Regions from separate parts of the Streptomyces sp. NPDC054961 genome, predicted to be linked through region 2. Evidence: predicted binding sites of a transcription regulator. Region 2 holds the regulator's gene; the other holds the start of a gene.
The links. Region 2 encodes HrcA, which represses chaperone genes, less so after heat shock. Its sites were predicted from a motif close to TTNGCACTCNGNNNNNCNGAGTGCNAA; they were not measured.
Positions count from the first base shown of each region.

Region 1: ACWF9Z_RS26305 (FmdB family zinc ribbon protein) is a predicted target of HrcA. The motif match lies at 1,212-1,238, and genes of this name have one in related genera.

Region 1 is NZ_JBSGWY010000033.1:53,874-57,275, forward strand. Features, by position in the region: gene ACWF9Z_RS26300 (MFS transporter) at 1-1,020, shown strand, start outside; gene ACWF9Z_RS26305 (FmdB family zinc ribbon protein) at 1,249-1,548, shown strand; gene ACWF9Z_RS26310 (S-methyl-5'-thioadenosine phosphorylase) at 1,637-2,470, shown strand; gene ACWF9Z_RS26315 (hypothetical protein) at 2,543-3,402, opposite strand, start outside.
Region 2 is NZ_JBSGWY010000030.1:55,779-59,180, forward strand. Features, by position in the region: gene dnaJ (molecular chaperone DnaJ) at 1-1,129, opposite strand, end outside; gene hrcA (heat-inducible transcriptional repressor HrcA) at 1,130-2,146, opposite strand; gene ACWF9Z_RS24965 (MBL fold metallo-hydrolase) at 2,286-3,011, shown strand; gene ACWF9Z_RS24970 (DUF3097 domain-containing protein) at 3,040-3,402, shown strand, end outside.

The DNA.
Region 1 (3,402 bases), on a different contig from region 2:
AGCGCCGTCCTGGTCCCCGTGGCCCTCGCCCACGCCACCGCGGTCAGCTCCCTGGCGGCGCTCGCGCTGCTGGGCGCGCCCGTCTGGGCGCTCGCGCTGGCGGCCGTCCCCGCCGGCGCGTCCGTCCCGCAGGTCGGGCCCATGGTCCGGTCCCGCTGGGCGGCCAAGCTCGAGGGCTCCCCGCTGCTGCCGACGGCCGCCGCGTTCGAGTCCGTCACCGACGAGTTCACCTTCGTCGTCGGCCCGGTGCTCGCCACCGCGCTGTGCACCGGCATCAACCCGGCGGCCGGCCTCGTCACCGAGGCGGCGCTGACCCTGATCGGCGGCCTGGTCTTCGCCGCGCAGCGCGGCACGCAGCCCCAGCCCGTCGCCCGCCCGGCGGACGGCGAGAAGCACGCCTCGGCCCTCTCGTTCCACGGTCTGCGCGTCCTGATCGTCGCCTTCGTGGGCATCGGCGCCGTCTTCGGCGGCATGCAGGTCTCGCTGGCCGCCTTCTCCGAGGAGATCGGCAACCCCGGCGCCAACGGCCTGCTCTACGGCGTCTTCGCCGCGGGCAACATGATCGCCGGCATCGCCTGCGGTGCGATCGCCTGGAAGATCGGCCCGCGCCGCCGCCTGATCCTCGGCTACGTCGGACTCACCGCGGCCGCCTCGGTCCTGTGGGCCGCCGACTCGATGATCCTGCTCGGCGCGCTCGGCCTGGTCGTCGGCCTGTGCATCGCCCCCGCGCTGATCACCGGCTACACCATGGTCGAGCAGCTGATCCCGGCGGCCTCGCGCACCGAGGCCTTCACCTGGCTCACCGGAGCGGTCGCCTTCGGGCAGGCCGGCGCCGTGATCCTGGCCGGCCGCCTGACGGACGCGCACGGATCCTCGTACGGGTTCCTCGTGCCGATGGCGGCCACGGCGCTCGCGCTGAGCATCCTGCTGGCGCTGCGTGCGAAGCTGGACCCGGCGCGCGCGACCCGAGTGATCGCGCGCGGCACGGTACACCGCGAACTTGCCGCGGCCGGTAAGTGACGAGGCAGTCGCGGCGCCGGGGGCGAGCCGAGCGCCGGAATACGTCACCGTGACTCCTCCACCGCGCGAAGGCGGTGGCTTCTCGCCCGGATCTCGGATCGTCGCGACGGCCAAGCCCTGACCGCTGCCTCCACGGCAGGTGATGCACATTACTCCTGCCAGGCAGCGGTTGCAGCTACTATGGATGTTCATTAGCACTCGTCGAGCCAGAGTGCCAGGAGGAAATTCGTGCCGACCTACCAGTACCAGTGCACCGAGTGCGGTGAGGGCCTTGAGGCCGTGCAGAAGTTCACCGATGACGCGCTGACCGTGTGCCCGAGCTGCGACGGACGCCTGAAGAAGGTGTTCTCCGCGGTCGGCATCGTCTTCAAGGGCTCCGGTTTCTACCGGAACGACAGCCGCGGTGCTTCGTCGAGCAGCACCCCCGCCTCGAAGCCGGCGTCCACGCCCGCCGCCCCGGCCGCGTCCTCGTCGACGGCATCGTCGTCCTCGACTTCGGCCTCGTCGTCGAGCAGCTCTGCCGCCTGACCTGCACGACCGCTCCACAGCTTCATCCGAGGCCCTGCCGTCCTTGCCGACCGCGGGGCCTTCGGCATGCCCCCGTAGGGTGGGCCGCATGGCGAATGCAGAGATCGGTGTCATCGGCGGATCGGGCTTCTACTCCTTCCTGGAGGACGTCTCCGAGATCCAGGTGGAGACGCCCTACGGACCCCCCAGCGACTCCCTGTACCTCGGCGAGCTGGCCGGCCGGACCGTGGCCTTCCTGCCCCGGCACGGGCGCAGCCACACCGTCCCCCCGCACAAGATCAACTATCGGGCCAACCTGTGGGCGCTGCGTTCGGTCGGCGTCCGCCAGGTCCTCGGCCCCTGCGCGGTCGGCGGCCTGCGGCCCGAGTACGGCCCGGGCACGCTGCTCGTCCCCGACCAGCTGGTCGACCGTACGAAGTCCCGCGCCCAGACCTACTTCGACGGTGAGCCCCTCCCGGACGGCTCCGTCCCCAACGTCGTGCACACCGCCTTCGCCGACCCGTACTGCCCGGTCGGCCGGTCGGTGGCCCTGGCCGCCGCGCGCGGGCGGGAGTGGGAGCCGGTGGACGGCGGCACGATGGTCGTCATCGAGGGGCCCCGCTTCTCGACCCGCGCCGAGTCCCGCTGGCACGCCGCGGCCGGCTGGTCGGTGGTCGGCATGACCGGCCACCCGGAGGCGGTCCTCGCGCGCGAGATGGGGCTCTGCTACACCTCGATGGCGCTGGTCACGGACCTCGACGCGGGCGCCGAGACGGGCGAGGGGGTCTCCCACACCGAGGTCCTGAAGGTCTTCGGCGAGAACGTCGGACGGCTGCGCGAGGTCCTCTTCGACGCGGTCGCGGCCCTCCCGCCGACGGAATCCCGCGCCTGCCTGTGCACCCACGCCCACGACGGGTGGGACCTGGGGATCGAGCTGCCGTAGGCGGGGGCGCGTACGGATCCGCCCCGTCCGGTGCCCGCGCGGCTCCGGACGGGGCGGTTCTCGCTCAGGGCACTAGCGCACGGTGAAGCGGGTCTGGACCACCTTCCCGTCCACCAGGACCTCGGAGGCCATGACCGAGGCCGTGGCCGGGTCCCGCACGGTGAAGTTCAGCGCGAACGTGCCGTCCAGACCGATCATCCGGGTCACACAGGGGTCGGCGGTCTTCGTCCCGTCCGCCTTCCGGCCGCTCACCGCCACCGTGGCCACCGGGGCGAAGTTCCGTCCGGTGACCTGGACGACCGTCCCCACGGGACCGCTGTCCGGGGAGAGCGCGTACGAGGGCGCCGGCGCGGGCGGGGCGCCGCCGACGGTGAAGCGGGCCAGCGCCTTCCTCCCGTTCACGAGCCACTCGCGGGCCTGGAGGGCGACGGTGGCCGGGTCGTTCACGGTGAAGGTCTGGGAGAAGCTGCCGTCGAGGCCGACCACCTTGGTCCTGTAGCTGTCCGCGCTCTTGGAGCCGTCCGGCTTCAGCCCGTCGATCTCGACGGTGCTCACCGGCGCGAAGCCCTGGCCGACGACCGTGACCTTCGTGCCGGCCGGCCCGGTGGACGGGGAGAGCGTGATGAAGGTCTTCGCCACCGTGAGCGGGGCGGTGACGTGGAGACCGCCTGCGGTGACCTGGACCTGGTAGGCCCCCTCGGTCACCGAGGAGGCGAGGGTGACCGTACCCGACAGGGCTCCGGAAGCGTCGACGCCCAGGTGCGTCGCCGAGAGCCGGGCGGGGCCGCAGCCGGTGCCGTCGGCCGCGCACAGCGCGGCGGTGACGGCGGCGCCCGCGGGCCAGCCGGCTCCGGAGAGGTTCACCGTGGCGCCCGGTTTCACGGTGGCCGCGCCCGCGGCGAGGGTGACGGGCTGGGAGGTGACGGTGAAGG
Region 2 (3,402 bases):
TGAAGGCGTCCTTCAGCCGGCTGAACAGCCCCTGCTGGCCCGGCGCGAACTGGCCGAGCGGCCGCTCCTCGCCGCGCAGCTTCGCCAGCTGGCGCAGCAGGTCCTCCTGCGCCGGGTCCAGCTTGCCCGGGGTGGTGACCTCGACGTGCACGATCAGGTCGCCGCGCCCGCCGCCGCGCAGGTGGGTGACGCCCCGCCCGTGCAGCGGGATCGCCTGGCCGGACTGCGTGCCGGGCCGGATGTCGATCTCCTCCATGCCGTCCAGCGTCTCCAGCGGGCACTTGGTGCCCAGGGCCGCCGCGGTCATCGGGAGGGTGACCGTGCAGTGCAGGTCGTCCCCGCGCCGCTGGAAGGTCGGGTGCGGCAGCTCGTGGATCTCCACGTACAGGTCGCCGGCGGGGCCGCCGCCGGGGCCGACCTCGCCCTCGCCCGCGAGCTGGATCCGGGTGCCGTTCTCGACGCCGGCCGGGATCTTGACCGTCAGGCTGCGGCGGGAGCGGACCCGGCCGTCGCCCGCGCACTCGGGGCACGGGGTCGGGACCACGGTGCCGAAGCCCTGGCACTGCGGGCAGGGGCGCGAGGTCATGACCTGGCCCAGGAAGGACCGGGTGACCTGCGAGACCTCACCGCGGCCGCGGCACATGTCACACGTCTGCGCCGAGGTGCCGGGGGCGGCCCCTTCGCCGGAGCAGGTGGTGCAGACGACGGCCGTGTCGACCTGGATGTCCTTGGTCGTGCCGAAGGCGGCCTCGTCCAGTTCCAGGTCGAGGCGGATCATCGCGTCCTGGCCGCGGCGGGTCCGCGAACGCGGTCCGCGCTGCTGGCTCTGGCCGAAGAAGGCGTCCATGATGTCGGAGAAGTTGCCGAAGCCACCCGCCCCGAAGCCACCCGCTCCGCCACCGCCGCCCGAAGAGGACAGCGGGTCGCCGCCGAGGTCGAAGACCTGCTTCTTCTGCGGGTCCGAGAGCACCTCGTACGCCGCGTTGATCTCCTTGAAGCGCTCCTGCGTCTTCGGGTCCGGATTCACGTCCGGGTGGAGTTCACGCGCGAGGCGGCGGAAGGCCTTCTTGATCTCGTCCTGCGATGCGTCGCGGCGCACGCCGAGAACGGCGTAGTAGTCCGTGGCCACTTACGACTCCGCCAGGATCTGTCCGACGTAACGTGCCACTGCGCGTACCGCTCCCATCGTTCCGGGGTAGTCCATGCGGGTCGGTCCGACCACGCCGAGTTTGGCGACTGCTTCGCCGCCCGAACCGTAGCCGACCGAGACGACGGACGTGGAGTTCAGTCCCTCGTAGGCATTCTCATGCCCGATCTTTACGGCCATTCCCGACTCATTGGCCTCGCCCAGCAGCTTGAGGAGCACGACCTGCTCCTCCAGCGCTTCGAGCACCGGCCTGATCGTCAGGGGAAAATCGTGTCCGAAACGGGTGAGGTTGGCGGTGCCGCCGATCATCAGCCGCTCCTCCGCCTCCTCCACCAGCGTTTCGAGAAGGGTGTCGAGGACGGCCTTGGCCGTCGCCCGGTCCTCGGCCTCGAAGGACTCCGGAAGGTCCTGCACCAGCGGCGGCACGTCGGTGAACCTGCGGCCGACGACACGGCTGTTGAGGCGCGCCCGCAGGTCGGCGAGCGAGGCCTCCCCGAAGGGGGTCTGGCAGTCGACGAGCCGCTGCTCGACCCGGCCGGTGTCCGTGATGAGGACGAGCATCAGGCGGGCCGGGGCCAGCGAGAGCAGTTCCACGTGCCGGACGGTGGAGCGGGTCAGGCTCGGGTACTGGACGACGGCGACCTGCCGGGTCAGCTGCGCGAGCAGCCGCACGGTCCGGCCGACCACGTCGTCGAGGTCCACAGCGCCGTCGAGGAAGTTCTGGATGGCCCGGCGCTCGGGCGTGGACAGGGGCTTGACCCCCGCCAGCTTGTCGACGAAGAGGCGGTAGCCCTTGTCGGTGGGGATCCGGCCGGCGCTGGTGTGGGGCTGGGCGATGTAGCCCTCTTCCTCCAGCAGCGCCATGTCGTTGCGCACGGTGGCGGGCGACACGCCGAGCCGGTGCCGCTCGGTGAGCGCCTTGGAGCCCACCGGCTCCTCCGTCCCGACGTAGTCCTGGACGATGGCGCGCAGCACTTCGAGTCTGCGTTCGCTGAGCATCGCGCACACCTCCATCGTCTCGTCGTTCGCGGGCGGCTCATTGGCACTCTGCGCATTCGAGTGCCAGACATCCCCCGGTCAGTGTACGGCGGGGTGGTACACCGCTAGCAAGGGCGGGCCGCCAAGGTAGCGTCGCGGTATGGACGTGCGTTGGGAAGAGGCGGGCTGGGAACGGCTCACCGAACGGGCCGGCCGACGCCGCCTGCCGGTGTGGGATTGCACCGTGGGACTGGTGGTGGGCGAGGATTCGGCCCTCCTGATCGACCCCGGTTCATCCGTACGGGAGGGTGCGCGGGTGCGGGCCGAGGCCGAGCGGCTGGCGGGCCGCCGCGTGACCCATATCGCATTCACACACGGACATTTCGACCACGTGCTGGGCGGGGCGGTGTTCGCCGGCGCGCAGGTCTACGGTCCGGTCGGCCTCGACAACCTGCTGTCCGTCAGCCACGACGACCTGCGGGCCGAGGCCGTCCGGCACGGCCTCGCGGAGGCCGAGGCCGCCGAGGCGGTGGAGCTCCTGGTGCTCCCCCGGCACCTGGTGTCGGGCGAGTGGACGCTCGATCTGGGCGGGGTGCAGGTGCTGCTGGCGAACGTCGGCCCGGGCCACACCCGGCACGACCTGGCCGCCTTCGTCCCCGGAACCCGCGAGGTCGTCTTCTGCGGCGACCTGGTCGAGGAATCGGGCGATCCCCAGGCCGGTCCGGACGCCGTGCCCCGCCAGTGGCCGGCGGCCCTCGACCGGCTCCTCGCCCTGGGCGGGGAGGACGCTCTGTACGTGCCGGGTCACGGAGCGGTGGTCGACGCGGACTTCGTCCGTGCGCAACGCGCCACACTGGCGGCCCGCTTCGGCGTGTCGGCGCCCTGAGGCCGCCCGTTCTCCTACCCTCGGCCGGATGCGTGACTACTCCCCCGACCTGACCCCCCAGTGGAAGCGGGCCAAGCCCGTCCCGGAGGTGCCGGCCGACCCGGACCTGGTGGTCGAGGTGGCGGGCACGGACTTCTGCGGAGCGGTGGTGGGCTGCGAGGCGGGCACGGTCACCCTGGAGGACCGCTTCGGCAAGCGCCGGGTCTTCCCGCTGGAACCCCGCGGGTTCCTCCTGGACGGCGCGGTGGTCACCCTCACCCGCCCCGCCCGCGGCCCTTCCGCCCCGTTGCGCACCGCCTCCGGCTCGCTGGCCGTCCCGGGCGCGCGGGCGCGGGTGGCGCGAGCGGGCCGGATCTACGTCGAGGGCCGCCACGACGCCGAACTCGTGGAA